One region of the Massilia sp. UYP11 genome, then DNA from elsewhere that is predicted to be linked to it. Evidence: predicted binding sites of a transcription regulator. Region 1 holds the regulator's gene; each other region holds the start of a gene.
The links. The regulator sigma-54, encoded in region 1, starts transcription at its own class of promoters, with help from an activator protein. The targets are predictions, from matches to a motif close to TGGCANGNAANCTGCTTT.

Region 1 (4,207 bases):
CCATTGCGGCGCATTGTCCTTGTCGACGACGAGCGCGCGCACGCCTTCGAGCACTTCGCCATGCTCGAAATTGTGGCGCACCAGCGTGCGCTCCATGCGCAGGCAGTCGGCCACGGACAGCTGCGCGCCACGCGCCAGCAGTTCGTGGGTCACGCACATCATCAGGGGCGAACGCTGGCGCATCGCCGCCAGGGCCCGCTGCGCGAACGGCGTCGCGTCGCCTTCGAGCGAGGCCATGATCGCGGCCACCGAGGCCGCGCCGAAATGGGCGTCGATGCGCGTGCGCAGCGACGGCAATTCGCTCTCGCCCGCCAGCGCGGAAAATGGCGCCGCGAAGGCGCGGATCGCCGCCGGCAGCGCGGCGCCGGGCGTGGACGCGATCAACGCATGCAGGGCCGGCAGTTCGGCGCCGGGCACGAACAGGTCGGCCAGCCCGATATGCAGCGCGTCGGCGGCGCCGATCGTCAGCCCGGTCAGGCCCAGGTAATAGCCGAGCCGTCCCGGCGCATGCGACAGGAAATGGCTGCCGCCGACGTCTGGGAACAGGCCGATGTTCACCTCGGGCATGGCCATCCTGGTGCGCTCGGTCACGATGCGCAGGCCGCAATCCGGGCCGCCCTGGGCGATGCCCATGCCGCCGCCCATTACCACGCCGTCCATGACGGCGATGTAGGGCTTCGGATAGAAATGGATCAGGTGGTTCAGCGCGTATTCTTCGGTGAAGAAATCCTCGAGCAACGCACTGCCGCCCATCGGCGTCGCATGGCCGACCTCATGGAAGAAGCGGATGTCGCCGCCCGCGCACAAGGCCTTCTCGCTGCTGCTGGTCAGCACCACCGCCTCGACCTGCGCGTCATCCTGCCAGGCGCGCAGCGCCACGGTCAGCGCGCGCACCATCGCGAGCGACAGCGAATTGAGCGCCTTCGGGCGGTCCAGGGTGATGATGCCGGTGCGGTTGGCGATGCGGGTCAGGACATGGTCGGTCATGGGGTGATCCATCATGGAGAGACCTGCATTTTACCGAACACGCGCTGCGGGTAAAACCGGAAAGGCGGATGCAAAAAGGGCGTCCCCTCAGACGCCCTTAGCTGGTGTGAGCCCTGCGCCTGGTCAGGCGGCAGCGGCCTCTTCGCTGCCACGCTCCGGCAGGCGCTTGATCGAAGTACGGCTATGGTCCTTCAGCATTTGCTTGTGTTTGAGGATCTGTCGGTCCAGCTTATCCATCAGCGTATCGATCGCCGCGTACAGGTCTTGCGCGACGCTTGCCACGTGCAGGGTCTTGCCCGACACCTGGACGTTGATCTCTGCTTTCTGCCTTTTTTCTTTTTCAGTGAGGTTGTCGACGGCCAGGAAGACATGGGTGTCGATCACCTGGTCGAAATGGCGAATGATGCGCTCGAGCTTATTCTGAACGTATTCACGGATGGCGGGGGTCACTTCGAGATGATGGCCACTGATTGTGAGGTTCATACACACTCCTTTGAAAATGATGCACCGTGTGGACCACACCAACGCGACAAGGCACGACGGGTGTGGACGGCGCAGTTACAAGGACTTGCGGAGGCTTACAGGGGGTATCTTGAGGGCTTCACGGTATTTTGCAACCGTCCGGCGCGCAATGACCATGCCTTGTTCCCCGAGCATCTCCGCGATCTTGCTGTCGGATAATGGGTTCCTAGGGTCTTCTGCTCCTGTCAATTGTGCGATGAGCGCACGGATTGCCGTCGAGGATGCTTCGCCTCCCGCCTCGGTGGCAACGTGGCTACCGAAGAAATACTTCAACTCAAACATGCCGTGCGGGGTCAGCATGTATTTCTGGGTTGTGACACGAGAAATTGTGCTCTCGTGTAGGCCTAGTGTATCAGCTATCTCGCGTAAAACAAGGGGCCGCATGGCAACCGCGCCGTGGGAGAAAAAGTTGCGCTGGCGCTCGACGATCGCCTCCGCCACGCGCAGGATGGTGTCGAACCGCTGGCGCATGTTCTTGATGAGCCACTTCGCTTCCTGCAGCTGCGCGCCCATCTGCGCTTCGCTCTTGCCTTGCTTGAGCAGGCTGGCATACAGGCTGTTCACGCGCAGGCGCGGCATCACGTCCGGGTTCAGGGTGACCGCCCAGCCGCTCTTGGCGCGGCGCACGATCACGTCCGGCACCACGTAGTCCGACACGTTCGAGGCGAAGACCGCACCCGGATGCGGATTACACTGGCGCACCACGGCCTGCACCTCGCGCAAGTCTTCGTCGTCGCAGTCGAGCGCTTTTTTCAGCTTGCTGTATTCGCGCTGGGCGAACCAGGTCAGGTAACCTTCGACGATGGTCAGGGCCATGCGCCGCGTGACCATTGGCACGCCCGGCATGCGCCGGATCTGCAGCGCCAGGCACTCGGACGCGCTGCGCGCGCCGACGCCCACCGGGTCCATGCTCTGCACCAGCGCCAGCGCGCAGCGCAGCTCGTCGATCTCGATCTCGAGTTCTTCGGGCAGCCGCGCGTGGATCTCGTCGAGCGGCTCGTCGAGATAGCCGTTGTCGTCCAGCGCATCGATCACCAGCTCGGCGAGCGCACGGTCGCGCACCGACAAGGTGGCTTCGCGCACCTGCTCCATCAGGTGTTCGCGCAGGGTGATGGCGCAGGCTTCCAGCTGCGGGCGGCCGTCCTCGTCCTCGCCGCCGCCGGACGACGGCGCGCCGCCCTCGCTCCAGTCAGCATCAACGCGATCGTTGTCGGCGCCGCTCTCGAGGCTCTCGCCCTCCTGCGCCGGCGCGTCCTGGCCCTCGGCCTGCTGGCCGGGCGCCGGCGGCGCTTCGCCATTGGCGGGCGCATTGTTGATGGCGCCATCGGCCAGCAAACGCACCGAACGGTCGAGCGGATCGTCGAGCCGCTCGAGCAAGGGGTTATCGCCCAGTATCTGCTCGATCTCCTGGTGCAGTTCGAGCGTCGACAGCTGCAGCAACCGGATCGACTGCTGCAGTTGCGGCGTGAGCGCGAGGTGCTGCGAAGTGCGAAGTTGCAGGGACTGTTTCATCTAGGCGTCGCTCACATGCGGAAGTGTTCACCCAGGTACACGCGGCGCACCGACTCGTCCGCGATGATGTCGTCAGGACGGCCGGAGGCAAGCACCGCGCCCTGGTTGATGATGTAGGCGCGGTCGCAGATGCCAAGCGTCTCGCGCACGTTGTGGTCGGTGATCAAGACACCGATCCGGCGCTCTTTCAGGAAGCGCACGATGCGCTGGATCTCGATCACGGCGATCGGGTCGACGCCGGCGAACGGTTCGTCCAGCAGCACGAAGCGCGGATTGGTCGCCAGCGCGCGCGCGATCTCCACGCGGCGGCGCTCGCCGCCCGACAGCGACAGCGCCGGATTCTCGCGCAGCTTCTCGATCTGCAGGTCGGCCAGCAGGGTGTCGAGGCGCTCGTTGATCTGGTCTTTCGACAGCGGCTTGCCATTGTCCTTTTGCAGCTCGAGCACGGCGCGGATGTTCTCTTCCACCGTCAGCTTGCGGAACACCGACGCCTCTTGCGGCAGGTAGGACAGGCCCAATACGGCGCGGCGGTGGATCGGCAGGCTGGTGATGTCGGTGCCGTTGATGTCGATCGAGCCGGCGTCCGACGGCACCAGGCCCACGATCATGTAGAACGACGTGGTCTTGCCGGCGCCGTTCGGGCCCAGCAGGCCGACCACCTCGCCGCACTCGACCTGCAGCGACACGTCGCGCACCACCAGGCGCTTGCCATAGCTTTTCTGCAGGCCCTTGACGACCAGGGTGCTGCAATCGTCCAGCTCCATCGGAATCGCCGTCATTGGGCGCCTCCGCCTGGTGCGCGCTTGGGCGCCAGGATCAGGGTGCCGCGGCCGCCGCCAACCTTGCTCTGGCCGCTGGTGTCGTTACGCACCGTGGCCACTTCCTTGCGGTTGTCGTAGGAGATGAACGGGCCGGTGATCTGGTTGGTCATGCGCGCGCCTTCCAGTTCGCGCACGACGGCGTTGGAATACAGGCGCACCAGTTCCGATCGCTCGTCGTACTCGATGCGCTCGGCCTGGCCGTCGACCCACAGGTCGGAACCACCGTCGCGCTTCTGGCGGAAGGTGGCGACCTTGCCGCCGGCGGCGGTGAGGGTCACGCTCATATAGCCTTCCGGGCTTTCCTTGACCAGGGCGCGGTCGGACTTGAGCACCAGGGTGCCGCGGGTCAGGACCACGTTGCCGGT
Region 2 (4,207 bases), on a different contig from region 1:
AAGCCAGGGCGGCGCGTCTGGAGGACGTCAAGGCCTTCCACGCGGGGTTCTACGGCGCCAATCCGGCCGAGATGGCCATCGTGGGCGACTTCGATCCGAAGGAAATCACGCCGCTGGTCAATACCCTGTTCGGCGCCTGGCGCGCACCGCAGCCGCACGCGCCGGTGCTGGTCGCGCATGCCGACGTGGCCCCGGTGGCGCGCACGCTGGATACCCCGGACAAGGAAAACGGCTTTTACATCGCGCGATTGAACCTGGATCTGAACGTCGACGATGCGGACTATCCCGCCTTGCTGCTCGCCAACTACATCTTCGGCGACGGCGGTCTCAAGTCGCGCCTGATGGACCGCATCCGCCAGCAGGATGGCCTGTCGTATGGCGGCGGCTCGGACGTGTCGCCGGGCACCCTGGACCGCGCGGGCAGCTTCACGATCAATGCGATCGCGGCGCCGCAGAACCTGGCCAGGCTCGATGCGGCGGTGCGCGCCGAGCTGGCGCGCGCGCTCGAGAAGGGCTTCACTGCCGAAGAACTGGCCGGCGCCAAGTCGGGGCTGATGCAGCAGCGCCTGCAGGCGCGTTCGAACGACGGCGCGCTGGCGTCTGGCTGGACCTCGTTCCTGTATCGCGGCAAGACCTTCGAGGCATCGGCCGAGCTCGAACGCAAGATGCAGGCGGTGACGCTGCCCCAGTTGAATGCGGCGTTTCGCAAGGCGATCGATCCGGGTAAACTAGCGGTATTCATGGCGGGCGACCACGCCAAGGCGGGCGGCAAGGCGAAACCGATAGTCACTATGCCGTAAGTACAACAGTTTCCCAACAAAAACTCTTTGGATTGTGACAATACACGAAGCCATGCGTTAAAATGTTTCTTTTCGGAAGCAAAAGTTTCATCCAGGGAGCATCATGAAGGCCATCAACAAGCAGCAGCCGGCGAGCGGTTTATCGTTCACCGGCAAGGTCGTTTTGGTCACCGGGGCCGCCAGTGGAATCGGTCGCGCCATTGCCCTGGCGTTCGGCCGCGCCGGCGCCTGTGTGGTGGTGGCCGACGTCGCGATCGACGGTGGACACGCCACCGCGGCGATGATCGTCGAAAACGGCGGCAAGGCGCTGTTCGTGCAAAGCAACGTCACCCGTGCCGGCGATGTAGAAGCCCTGGTCGACAAGACCATCAATTACTACGGCCGCCTCGACTTCGCGATCAACAATGCCGCGGTAGAGGAAGAACGCCAGCCGCTGGCCGAGGCCGACGACGAGCAGTTCGACCGCATCATGAACGTCAACGTCAAGGGCGTCTGGCTGTGCATGAAATACCAGCTGCGCCAGATGCTCAAGCAGGGACACGGCGCGATCGTCAACATGGCCGGCGTCGCCGGCCTGGTCGGCAGCCCGAACCATGCGATCTATGGCGCCAGCAAGCACGCGGTGGTCGGCCTGACCAAGAGCGCCGCCGCCGAATATGCGCGCGAGGGAATCCGCGTCAACGTGCTGTGCCCGGCTGCGGTCAAGACGCCGATGCTCGCGCGCGCGTTCGAGCGCGATCCGGGCATCGAGAAAAAGCTCAAGGCGGCGCATCCGATGGGGCGCTTCGCCGAGGCGGGCGAGGTGGCGCAGGCCGCCCTGTGGCTGTGCTCGGACATGGCGTCGTACGTCAATGGTCATGAGATGGTGGTCGACGGCGGATTCACCGCGGTCTGATCCGGTGCGCTGGCCCCTGGCCGGTGATGGCGTGTCGGAGGTTTTTACACAGGGCGCCCGTCAGCAATGCTTGAACGCGGTAAGTTGTTGATTGCAATCAAGTATTTAATTTCGGCACGAATTATGCTTGTCTGATGGCCGATGCTGTATGTACGCAGCGTCTAACCCCACCAGTGAGACTAATTTGAAAAAGACTTTCGCCGCCCTGGCCCTTGCCGCTGTCCTGCTTCCCGTCGCGGGCGCCCAGGCCGCCGTGATCAGCTTCAGCAACAGTATCGGAATGACCGAAACGGACTGGTCCGAGGCACTGCGTTTCAGCAAGTTCAACACGAAGCTTGGCGCCCTCAATGCGATCACGTTCGACCTGAACGGCCTGGTCAGCGGCGCCGGTTTCGCCGAAAATCGCGGCAGCAGTGCGGCGAACGTCACCCTGACCCTGAGTTCGACCATGACGCTGACCCGCCCGGACGGCAGCACGCTGGGTGTGGCGAACCCGGTATTCAACCAGGTTTACCGCCTCGCGCGCTACGACCGTGTTGTCGACTACGGCGGCACCTCCGGTATCCACACCGGTACGATCGAGGCGAGCAGTGCCGCATCGTTCCTGAGCAGTAGCGCCAGCGATATCGCCCTGTTCTCGGGTAACGGTTTCATCGAGCTTGGCCTGAGCGCGCTGGGCACCTCGTTCGCGCAAGGGCCTGGCAACGTGATCACCGGATTCGACACGCTCGCTTCCGGCGCGGTGCAGGTCACGTATGACTACACGCCATTTGCCGAAATCCCGGAACCGGCCACCCTGGCGACCATGCTCGCCGGCTTCGGCCTGATGGGCGCCGTGCGCCGCCGCAAGGCAAAGCGGGCCTGAGCCGCAGACGGCGGCGCTGCCTGCCGATCGAACGGCGCAAGGACAGCCTTGCGCCGTTCGATGAAGGATTGTCGACCTCCGTCGAACACCCCACATCGTTCACATCGACGTCGGGCTCGGGCTCGCGTTGAGCTCGGCCACGAAATCATACGTATCGCCACGGAAATAAGAACGGCAGAACTCCACCGCACGCCCGTCGCGCAGGAACCCCAGGCGTTCCACGCACAGGCCGGCGTCGCCCTCGCGCGCATCGAGCAGGCGCGCCTGCTCGGCACCCAGCAGCAGGGCCGACAGGCGCTGCAGCGCGCGCACCGGACGGTTGCCGGCCGCCTCGAGCGCCTCGTACATCGAGTCGCCCACCGCGTCGAGCGAAGGCAGGGCAAAGGCGGCGATGGTCGCGTACTCCAGGCACATCGGCGCATCGTCGGCGTAGCGCAGGCGGTGGAAGCGGTACACCGGCGTGCCCGGAGAAAGCCGCAGGCGCAGCGCTTCCTCGGGCGTGACCAGGCCTTCCGAACGCTTGAGCCAGCTGCTTCTCGGCACCCGTCCACGGGCGCGCATGTCTTCGGAGAACGAACTGAGCTTGGCGAAATTCTTTTCGATGCGCGTGTTGAGAAAATTGCCGGAGCCGGCGCGCCGCACCAGCAGGCCGTCCTCGACCAGGCTGTCGATCGCCTTGCGCACCGTGATGCGCGAGATGCCCAGTTCCAGCGCCAGCTGGCGCTCGGCGGGCAGGGCGCTCGAGGGGCCGTAGATGCCGTGGTCGATCGCCTGGCGCAGCGCGCGCTGCAATTGCTGGTAGAGCGGCAGCTTGCCGGCGCCGGCGGCGAGGCCGGCCTTGGCGGCGTCGTGCATCAGTTGGACGAGGGGATTCATGCGGCTGGCAGGGTGGACGGACAGGCAATGATACCGCAGCACGTCCGCCCGGTCAGTCGCCGGATCACTTCGGGCGTGGATCCTTCAAGGGCTGGCTGACCACGGCGACCCGCCCCGCGCGCACCTCGCGCACGGCGGTGGCCACCGCGCGCGCCACGTTGCGCGTCTCTTCCTGCACCGCGGCGTCGCGGTCGAACGTCTCGTGGCTGTCGGCATACGATTCGTAATAGCCGATGTAGCGGTCGAGCTGGCCGAAGCTGCCCGAGTTGATCAAGCCCATCCACTCGAGCCAGTCCGACAGCGAGCGCCGCGTGCCCTCGATGCCGGCCACGTCGCCGTGCACCAGCAGGCCAAAGGCGCGGCCGGCCAGGTGTTTCGGATAATCCCAGCCGTCACGCTCGATCTGCTTGGCTTCCTCGGCGTGCTTGCCGTGGGTCGAGGTCGGGTCGGGATTGCCGCCGTCGGCGCACACCAGGCGGTCGATCATCAGTTTCAGCACCGCAGGGGTCTGGTACCAGTAGACCGGGGTGATGATGATGACGCCATGGGCCAGCACCCAGCGCTCGTAGATCTCGTTCATCCAGTCGCCCACCTGGCGCTCGGCGTGGTTCGGGTAGCAGCTGCACGGCCAGTGGCACAGCGGCATCGCGGTCGACACGCAGCCCTTGCAGGGGTGGATGTGGCGGTCGTAGTCCGAATTGAGCAGGGAGAGGTCGAGCACGTCGGCCTCGAAACCCTGTTCCATCAAGACCTCTTTCGCCATCTGCGTCA
Region 3 (4,207 bases), on a different contig from region 1:
TGCTGCCCGCCGACCTGGACGCCGTGCTGCGCGTGCAGGCGGCCTGCTATCCGCCGGCGATGCAGGAAGCGGCGGCGGTGGTGAAGGCGCGGCTGGATGCGGCCGCCGCCACCTGCCTGGCCGCGTGCGATGCCGGCGGCGTGTGCGGCTACCTGTTCGCCTACCCGTCGCGCCTGGGACGGGTCACCGCCCTGGGCGCGCCGTTCGAGATCGCGCCGGACGCCGACACCCTGTACCTGCACGACCTGGCGGTCGATCCGCGCGCGCACGGGCGCGGACTGGCGCGCGCGCTGGTGGCGCATCTGCTGGGCCGCGGCCGACGCCTGGATTCGTCCCGGGGCTTGACCCATGCGGCGCTGGTCTCGGTGCAGGACAGCACGCGCTTCTGGAGCGGCCTCGGCTTCAAGGAGCGCTCGACCGGCGATGCGGGCCTGCTCACGTATCCGGCGGGCGCCGTCCATATGGCGCGCCCGCTCACTTAATTTGCTGGACGGATCATTCGACGCGGCGCACCTTGGCCGAGGCGTTGCTGCCTTCCACGCGCATGAAGATGGTGCCGAACAGATTGCGTTCGATGCTGACCTTGGCGTCGTCGCGCGGGGCCAGGACCGCGTCGCTGCCGTCGACGACGCGCCACACCTGGCCGTTGGCCAGGCGGATCCGCGAACCCGGGCCCCAGCCCTCGAACCTGCCGACGACCGTGCTCTGGACCGAGCTGGGCTGCGTCTCGCGCTGCTTCACCGCCTCCATGCCGAAATTGTCCTCGGCGCCGGCCGGGGCCGGCGCGCTTGCCGCCCGGGCCGCCGTCGCCGGGCTCGCCACACCGACGGGGATCGCGTCATAGCAGGCCACGCGCGATGCGACATCGGTCATGGCGCGGCAGGTCAGGAGCGCCGCATCGCCAGGGCTGGCATTGGCGAGCGCGGAGCCGGAGGCGAGCAGCAATACGGCAAGGGGCAGTGCGGCAAGAGGCAGTGCGGCAAGAGGCAGAGCGGCAAGAGGCAGGGCTTTCATCGGAATCCTAGGTAAAGGTGGAAGCTTGCCCGCGGGCGCGCCCCTGGGCGGCTACGATTATAGGGGATGCCGATGCATGAAGGGAAATCGTGGGCCGGCCGGCAGCCGCGCGCGGGACGTTCTATACTGCTGCGACGCCAGGCACCTCCAGACCGTGGCGCGCCATCCCAAACCAAGGAAGATCATGGATCAGCAACCGAACGACACCCCAGGCCAGCAAGTGACGATCATCGCCACCCTCTACGCGAAGGCCGGCCAGGAAGCCGCGCTCGCGGCGCGCATGCACGAGATGATCGACGCCACCCGCAAGGAAGCCGGCTGCATCCTGTACGAGCTGCAGCGCTCGGACGAGGACCCGCGCGAGTTCATCATGGTGGAATACTGGCGCGATGCCGAGGCGATAGCACTGCACGACGCCAGCGCCCACATGGCCGCCCTGGTGGCCGACCTGCCGGCGCTGGTCGACCGCCCGGTGGTGGTGCGCAGGTACACGCCCGCCTGAGCGAGGCGCACTTCAGCCGGGGCGGTCGCGCCGGACGGATCGCGCCTGGGCGTAAGAGGGCGCTGTCGAAAAATTTAACACGGTTCGCCGACGTATTGACGCGGCTGCGGAAATATTTCGTAGAATCAAAGAGTTGCCATTCCGACCATATTTGGCCCGCTTCTTGCTCATCTATTTGCTCACCCGAGGTGAATAACCACAAGGAGCATGTCGATGGCGCCCATCATCCCCTACCTGTTCGCGGCCGCGCTGCTGGCCCAGCCGGCGCAGGCCGCGGTCACCTATTCCTGGCACGAGGTCGGCACTTCGCCAATCTCGCCGCCGGGCCTGAACATGGAACTCGTGTTTTCGGACGACGCGGTCGCGCAGGGCAAGCTGGAACTCGATTTCGTGAACATGTGCGACCTGGGCGAGCCTTGCCTCGATGGGCAGGACAGCCTGCTGTCGCTGCGCTACTGGTATGCAGAGCCGTGGGCGGACGAAGGTCGTGCGAATTACATCGATTATGGCCACCGCAAGCTGCCCGCGCACTATTTCGATCGAATCCGGCTGAACCTGACCTTCCTGCCCGGCGGCCTGCTGGACGGATACATCTACGCCAATGACGGCAACTCGCACGTCGAGATCGCGAGCCTCGGCGGCCTGTTCACGGTCGTGAATGCGCACAGCGACGAACCATTCGGGTGCAACTACTTCTCCGATCCCTGCTCGGGTTCGACCGGCTACCTGGCGGGCGCGTCGATCGAAGGCGAGGTGCCGGAACCGTCGAGCGTGCTGCTCGCCGGCCTGGGCCTGGCGGCCATCGGGTTCGCGCGCCGGCGGCGGGCGCGCCGGGATTGACAGGCGCGTAATCAGGCAGCCGGCGCCAGCAGCGCCGCGGTGTCGGGCGCGCCCATGCGCAGCGCCGCATCGTGGGCGCTGACGCCGCCGGCATCGCGCAGCGCCGGGTCGGCGCCGCGCTCGATCAGCAGGCGGGCGATGTCGACCCGGTTGAACATGGCGGCGAACATCAGCGCGGTCCTGCCGGACGGTCCCGCATGGTCGGCGATGGCACCGTGGTCCAGCAGGAGCGTCGTTACCGCCAGGTCGCCCTTGAAGGCGGCGCCGTGCAGCGGCGCCTGGGAGGCGTCGTTCAACAGTTGCGGATCGGCGCCGTGCTCCAGCAGCACGCGCGCGGCGTCGAGGTGGCCGTGGTAGCAGGCCAGCATCAGGAGACTGTCGCCGCGCTCGTTGCGCAGATTGGGCGGCAAGCCCTTGGCCAGCAGCGCGCCGAGCGGTTCGGCGTCGCCCTTGCGGGCGTACTGGAACACCTCGCGCAACCATGCGAGGGTGGCTTCGTCGAGTTCCGCCGGCGTGGCCGGCAGGGTGGATTCATTGGCTTGCATGCGGGGTCCTGTGTCGGTGCGATGGTTGATTAGATCACATCCGGCGCCGCCACGCAGTCGCCGCACGCCAGCTGACGGGGGGTGTTCGAGGCCGAGCCGGACCTGCGGCTGGCGCACGATTGAGGGTCCGCAAGCGGCGCCGGGCGCCGCCGCCGCACCATGGGACGCCGATTGTTCCACAGGAGAGCCCATGAAAGCCGGCACCTGGATGGCGCTCGCGGCCTGCATGCCGGCCGGCGCGCTGGCCTCGATTCCCTATGTGTATCCGTTCAATGCGATGACCGGCCAGGAAGTGATCGAGCATCGCCTCAAGGAGCCCAGGACTTAGCTCGACTACATCAACCGCAAGAAGGTGGGACGGGTGGACGCCTACCTGAACGGCATCAAGGATGCGGGCCATGGCCGCGAATGGTGCCTGGCCAGGCCCGTGCTGCCGCAGGAACTGAACGTGGCCGTCGTGCGCCGCCTGAAGGCGACGCGCAAGCCGGCCGAACTGAAACGCAACGCGGCGCCGCTGGTGCTGGCCGAGCTGCGCCGGCGCTTTCCCTGCCCACCGCCGGGCAAGAAGAAGCGCTGAGCGAGGATGGTCAGAAGTCGACGTTCATCGACACCCACAGGCGACGACCGTCCATATTGTTGACGTACACGCTGCCATAGGTCGGCGCCGCGGTCGGGGTCGACTGGTAAGGACGGTAGTCGACGAAGTCCTTGTTGAGCAGGTTGTAGATCGCGGCATTGATCGAGATGGTCGGGCTGAGCTGGTAGGCGGTGCCCAGGTGCAGCATGCCATAGCCCTTGTAGTCGCCCAGCGTCGCCTTGGCGGCGCGGGTGACGGCCGAGACGCCCGGATCGCGATAGCGCTCGCTGCGGTACTCGGCGCGCAGCCACGCGTTCCACTGCTGCGAGATGTCCCAGGTCAGGCGCGCATTGAGCGCGTGCTCGGGCGTGTCGGACAACGGCTTGCCGGCGTTGGCGCCGCTTTTCTGCTCGCTCTCGGTATAGGTGTAGTTCGCGCTGGCGACCCAGCCGGCGGCCAGCGGGAAGCGGGTCGCCAGTTCCACGCCGCGCGTCACTGCCTCGTCGACGTTGATCGACTGGCTGAAGGCATCGACGTTCGGCCAGTTGCCGAAGCTGACGCAGCCAGGGCGGTCCGGCGCCAGGCGGTAGGCGCAGTTCAGCAGGCCGGTGCCGCTGGTGATCTTGTCCTGGAACTCGTTGTTGAACACGGTGACGTTGCCGGTCCAGCCGGCGCCGTTGTCGAAATAAGCGCCCAGCTCGGTCGTCACGCTGGTCTCGGGCGTCAAGC
Region 4 (4,207 bases), on a different contig from region 1:
ATGGCAGCGAGGCCAGCGGCAGTCTCAGGCCGATCGGCGAGTCGCCCTCGATCAGGTACAGGTGTTCGCGCCGCAGCGGCCAGGCCGAGGTGCGCCAGCCGGCGCCGGCCGCGGCCTGCAGCGGCAGCACGTAGCCGGCCACCTGGCCCAGGCCGCGTTCGAGCAGGCGCGCCAGCCGGCGCCGTTCCTCCGGCGCGTCCAGGTCTGCCTGCAGGGGATCGAGGTTGGACGGCAGCGCCTGCTCGCGCTGGGCCTGCAGCAGCACGTCCTCATAGGCGGGGATGACGCTGCCGGCGGGCAGGCCGAGCGCATCGACCAGCGCGGCGGCGAAACGGGCGGCGTCCGCGGCGCCATAGCCGTCGTCGACGTGTTCGCTGGAAAACAGGTCGGGGTCGCGCCACAGCGGCTCGCCGTCGACGCGCCAGAAGATGTTCAGCGCCCAGCGCGGCAGCGGTTCACCCGGATACCATTTTCCCTGGCCGTAGTGGAGCAGCCCGCCCGGCGCGAACCTGTCCTTCAGTCGCTGCGCCAGCGTGCCGGCCAGCGCGCGTTTCCGCTCGCCGTGCGCCTGGGTATTCCACTCCGGCGCGTCCATGTCGTCGATCGAGACGAAGGTGGGCTCGCCGCCCTGGGTCAGGCGCACGTCCTGGGCCAGCAGATCGGCGTCGACCTGCCGGCCCAGGCGGTCGATGGCCTGCCAGTCGGCGTCCGAATACGGTTTGGTCACGCGTGGGTCTTCATGGATGCGGGTGATCGTCATCTCGTGGACGAACGTGACCTCGGCCTCGTCGCTGAAGCCCGTCACCGGCGCCGCCGACGAGGGCTGCGCCGTGCAGGCGAGCGGGATATGGCCTTCGCCCGCCAGCATGCCCGAGGTCGGGTCGAGCCCGATCCAGCCGGCGCCGGGGATGTACACCTCGGTCCACGCGTGCAGGTCGGTGAAGTCTTCGATGGCGCCGCTCGGACCGTCGAGCGCCTCCTGGTCGGCGCGCAGCTGGATCAGGTAGCCGGAAACGAAACGCGCCGCCAGCCCCATCGTGCGCAGGATCTGCACCAGCAGCCAGCCGCTGTCGCGGCACGAGCCGGTGCGCTTCTCCAGCGTGTCTTCCGGCGTCTGCACGCCGGGCTCCATGCGCAGCAGATAAGCGATGTCGCGCTGCAGGCGCTGGTTGATCGCCACCAGGAAGTCGGCGGTATTCATCGGCTCCGCCAGCAGCTCGCGCCGCGCCGCCGCCACCCATGCCCGCAGCAGCGGGCCGGCCGGCTCAGGCTGGGCGTAGGCGCTCAGTTCCCCCTGCAACTGCTCGGGATAGGCAAAGGGAAAATGCTCCGCATATTGCTCAACGAAGAAGTCGAAGGGATTGATGACGGTCATGTCGGCGACCAGGTCGACAGTAAACTCGAGCGTATCCGTTTTTTCCGGGAACACGAAGCGGCCGATGTAATTTCCGTATGGGTCTTGCTGCCAGTTGATGAAATGCTCCTGCGGCAGCACCGACAGCGAATACGACAGGATCGGCGTGCGCGCGTGCGGCGCCGGACGCAGGCGCACCTCATGCGGCGAGAGGGTGACTTGCCGGTCGTAGCGGTAACTGGTCTTGTGGTGCAGCGCGATACGGATAGCCATGCGGGCGTGCCTTTATAGGAGAGATCACGAACAATACCAGCACATCGATACATGCCTGTTTCAACTGTGCATAAGCATGATTCATACCCGCAATATAATGGGTTCGTGCGGCCTTGCCGAGCTGGCACGTTTCTTGATTGCACTGATGCCACTGGAGGGCCCAATGCCGAACTTTTACAATGAAATGTATTCCTCTGCGGCAACAGCAAGGCCTCACTATGACGCGTTCGCGCGCTGGCTCGCCTCGCAGCCGCCGGAGCTGATCGCGCAAAAGCGGGTCGAAGCCGAACTGACTTTCCAGCGGGTGGGGATCACCTTCGCGGTCTATGGCGACAACGCCGGCAAGGAGCGCTTGATCCCGTTCGACATCATTCCACGCGTGATCAATGCCGCCGAATGGGCCAGGCTGCAGGCCGGCCTGGTGCAGCGGGTGACGGCGCTGAACCGTTTCCTGCACGATGTCTACCACAGGCAGGATATCCTGAAGGCGGGCATCATTCCGTCCGGGCAGATCCTGAACAATGCGCAGTACCGCCCCGCCATGCAGGGCATCCAGGTTCCTTCCAATATCTACGCCCATATCGCCGGGGTCGACATCGTGCGCGCAGGTGAGGGCGAGTTTTATGTTCTGGAGGACAATCTGCGAGTGCCGTCCGGCGTGTCCTACATGCTGGAAAACCGCAAGATGATGATGCGGCTGTTCCCCGCCCTGTTCGCGCGCAACCGCGTGGCGCCAGTGGAGCACTATCCCGACCTGCTGCTCGACAATCTGCGCACCGTGGCGCCGGACGGACCGCTTGACCCGACCGTGGTCGTGCTCACGCCCGGCATGCACAACTCGGCCTATTTCGAACACGCCTTCCTGGCCCAGCAGATGGGTGTGGCGCTGGTGCAGGGGCAAGACCTGTATGTCAGCGACGACACCGTCTACATGCGCACCACGCGCGGGCCGAAGCAGGTCGACGTCATCTATCGCCGCATCGACGACGACTACCTCGATCCACGCGCCTTCCGCGCCGAGTCCACGCTGGGCGTGCCGGGCCTGCTCGACGCGGTGCGCGCCGGGCGGGTCGGCCTGGCCAACGCCATCGGCACCGGGGTGGCCGACGACAAGTCGATCTATCCCTTCGTGCCGGACATGATCGAATTCTACCTGGGCGAAAAGCCGATCCTGAACAATGTGCCGACCTACCAGTGCCGGAAAAAGGAAGACCTGGCCTATACCCTGTCCCGGCTGCCCGAGCTGGTGGTGAAGGAAGTACACGGCGCCGGCGGCTACGGCATGCTGGTCGGGCCGGCCTCGACCCACGCCGAGATCGAGGCCTTTCGCGAGCGCCTGGTGGCCAACCCGGACGGCTATATCGCCCAGCCCACGCTGGCCTTGTCGGCGTGCCCGACCTATGTCGAATCGGGCATCGCGCCGCGCCACATCGACCTGCGTCCCTTCGTCTTGTCGGGCAAGACCGTGTCGATGGTGCCGGGCGGCCTGACCCGGGTGGCGCTGCGGGAAGGTTCGCTGGTGGTCAATTCATCGCAGGGCGGCGGCACCAAGGATACCTGGATACTGGAGAACTAGCATGTTGAGCCGCACCGCAGACCACTTGTTCTGGATGGCCCGCTACACCGAGCGCGCCGAAAACACGGCCCGCATGCTCGATGTCCGGGTCCAGCATTCGCTGATGCCGCAGTCGGGGCAGGCCGAGCAGCAGGGCTGGCGCAGCATGCTGGTCGTGTCCGAGCTGGAGGAGCAGTTCGAGGCCAAATACCCCGCGCTCACGCAGAAGGACGTGATCGACTTCATGGTCCGCGATCCGGACAACCTGTCCTCGATCACGAGCTGCCTGCGCGCGGCGCGCGAGAATGCGCGCGCCGTGCGCGGCGCCCTGACCACCGAGGTGTGGGAAACCGAGAACACGACCTGGCTGATGCTGCAGCAGCATCTCGACAAGCGCACCTTCGAGCACGATCCCGGCCAGTTCCTGGAATGGGTCAAGTACCGCTCGCACATGTCACGCGGCGTCACGCTGGGCACCATGCTCCAGGACGAGGCGTTCAACTTCATCCGCCTCGGCACCTTCCTGGAACGGGCCGACAATACGGCGCGCATCCTCGACGTCAAGTTCAGGTTCGGCGGCGCCGATGCCGCCCAGGCCGGGACGCAGGCAGAGTTCTACCAGCTGGCGGCGCTGCTGCGCTCGGTGTCCGCCTTCGAGACCTACCGCAAGGTCTACCGGGACGCCATCACGTCGACGCGGGTGGCCGAACTATTGATACTGCAAGAGAAAATGCCGCGCTCGCTGGTGGCGTGCATGGCCGCGGTGGTGGCCAACCTGAAGGACGTGCGTAATGCGCAGTCGCACGATACCGAGCGCCTGGCCGTGGAGCTGTACGCCATGCTGCAATCGGCCCCGATCGGCGACATCCTCGAAGAAGGCCTGGACGCCTTCCTGACGCGCTTCCTGGCGTCGGTCGACGCGCTGGGCAACGGCATCAGCCGCGACTTCCTGATCCCGATCGAGCCGGCCCCGCCGGACCAGGGACAGACCCAGTCGCAGACGCAGACCCTGGGCGGGATGACCC

Region 2: ABIB38_RS15670 (choice-of-anchor E domain-containing protein) is a predicted target of sigma-54. The motif match lies at 1,808-1,825, and genes of this name have one in related genera.
Region 3: ABIB38_RS04280 (PEP-CTERM sorting domain-containing protein) is a predicted target of sigma-54. The motif match lies at 1,669-1,686, and genes of this name have one in related genera.
Region 4: ABIB38_RS17780 (circularly permuted type 2 ATP-grasp protein) is a predicted target of sigma-54. The motif match lies at 1,750-1,767, and genes of this name have one in related genera.

What each region holds. Positions count from the first base shown of each region.
Region 1 covers NZ_JBNDJE010000001.1:740,896-745,102, reverse strand. Annotated here, with positions in the region: gene ABIB38_RS03285 (enoyl-CoA hydratase/isomerase family protein) at 1-987, opposite strand, end outside; gene hpf (ribosome hibernation-promoting factor, HPF/YfiA family) at 1,111-1,470, opposite strand; gene ABIB38_RS03275 (RNA polymerase factor sigma-54) at 1,546-3,021, opposite strand; gene lptB (LPS export ABC transporter ATP-binding protein) at 3,033-3,785, opposite strand; gene lptA (lipopolysaccharide transport periplasmic protein LptA) at 3,797-4,207, opposite strand, start outside.
Region 2 covers NZ_JBNDJE010000011.1:68,485-72,691, reverse strand. Annotated here, with positions in the region: gene ABIB38_RS15680 (M16 family metallopeptidase) at 1-800, shown strand, start outside; gene ABIB38_RS15675 (SDR family oxidoreductase) at 904-1,695, shown strand; gene ABIB38_RS15670 (choice-of-anchor E domain-containing protein) at 1,880-2,560, shown strand; gene ABIB38_RS15665 (GntR family transcriptional regulator) at 2,660-3,436, opposite strand; gene ABIB38_RS15660 (flavodoxin family protein) at 3,501-4,207, opposite strand, start outside.
Region 3 covers NZ_JBNDJE010000002.1:168,316-172,522, reverse strand. Annotated here, with positions in the region: gene ABIB38_RS04295 (GNAT family N-acetyltransferase) at 1-482, shown strand, start outside; gene ABIB38_RS04290 (hypothetical protein) at 496-1,014, opposite strand; gene ABIB38_RS04285 (putative quinol monooxygenase) at 1,199-1,516, shown strand; gene ABIB38_RS04280 (PEP-CTERM sorting domain-containing protein) at 1,730-2,356, shown strand; gene ABIB38_RS04275 (ankyrin repeat domain-containing protein) at 2,368-2,901, opposite strand; gene ABIB38_RS04270 (hypothetical protein) at 3,092-3,229, shown strand; gene ABIB38_RS04265 (Rap1a/Tai family immunity protein) at 3,254-3,478, shown strand; gene ABIB38_RS04260 (TonB-dependent receptor domain-containing protein) at 3,489-4,207, opposite strand, start outside.
Region 4 covers NZ_JBNDJE010000015.1:4,187-8,393, reverse strand. Annotated here, with positions in the region: gene ABIB38_RS17785 (DUF2126 domain-containing protein) at 1-1,627, opposite strand, end outside; gene ABIB38_RS17780 (circularly permuted type 2 ATP-grasp protein) at 1,791-3,203, shown strand; gene ABIB38_RS17775 (alpha-E domain-containing protein) at 3,205-4,207, shown strand, end outside.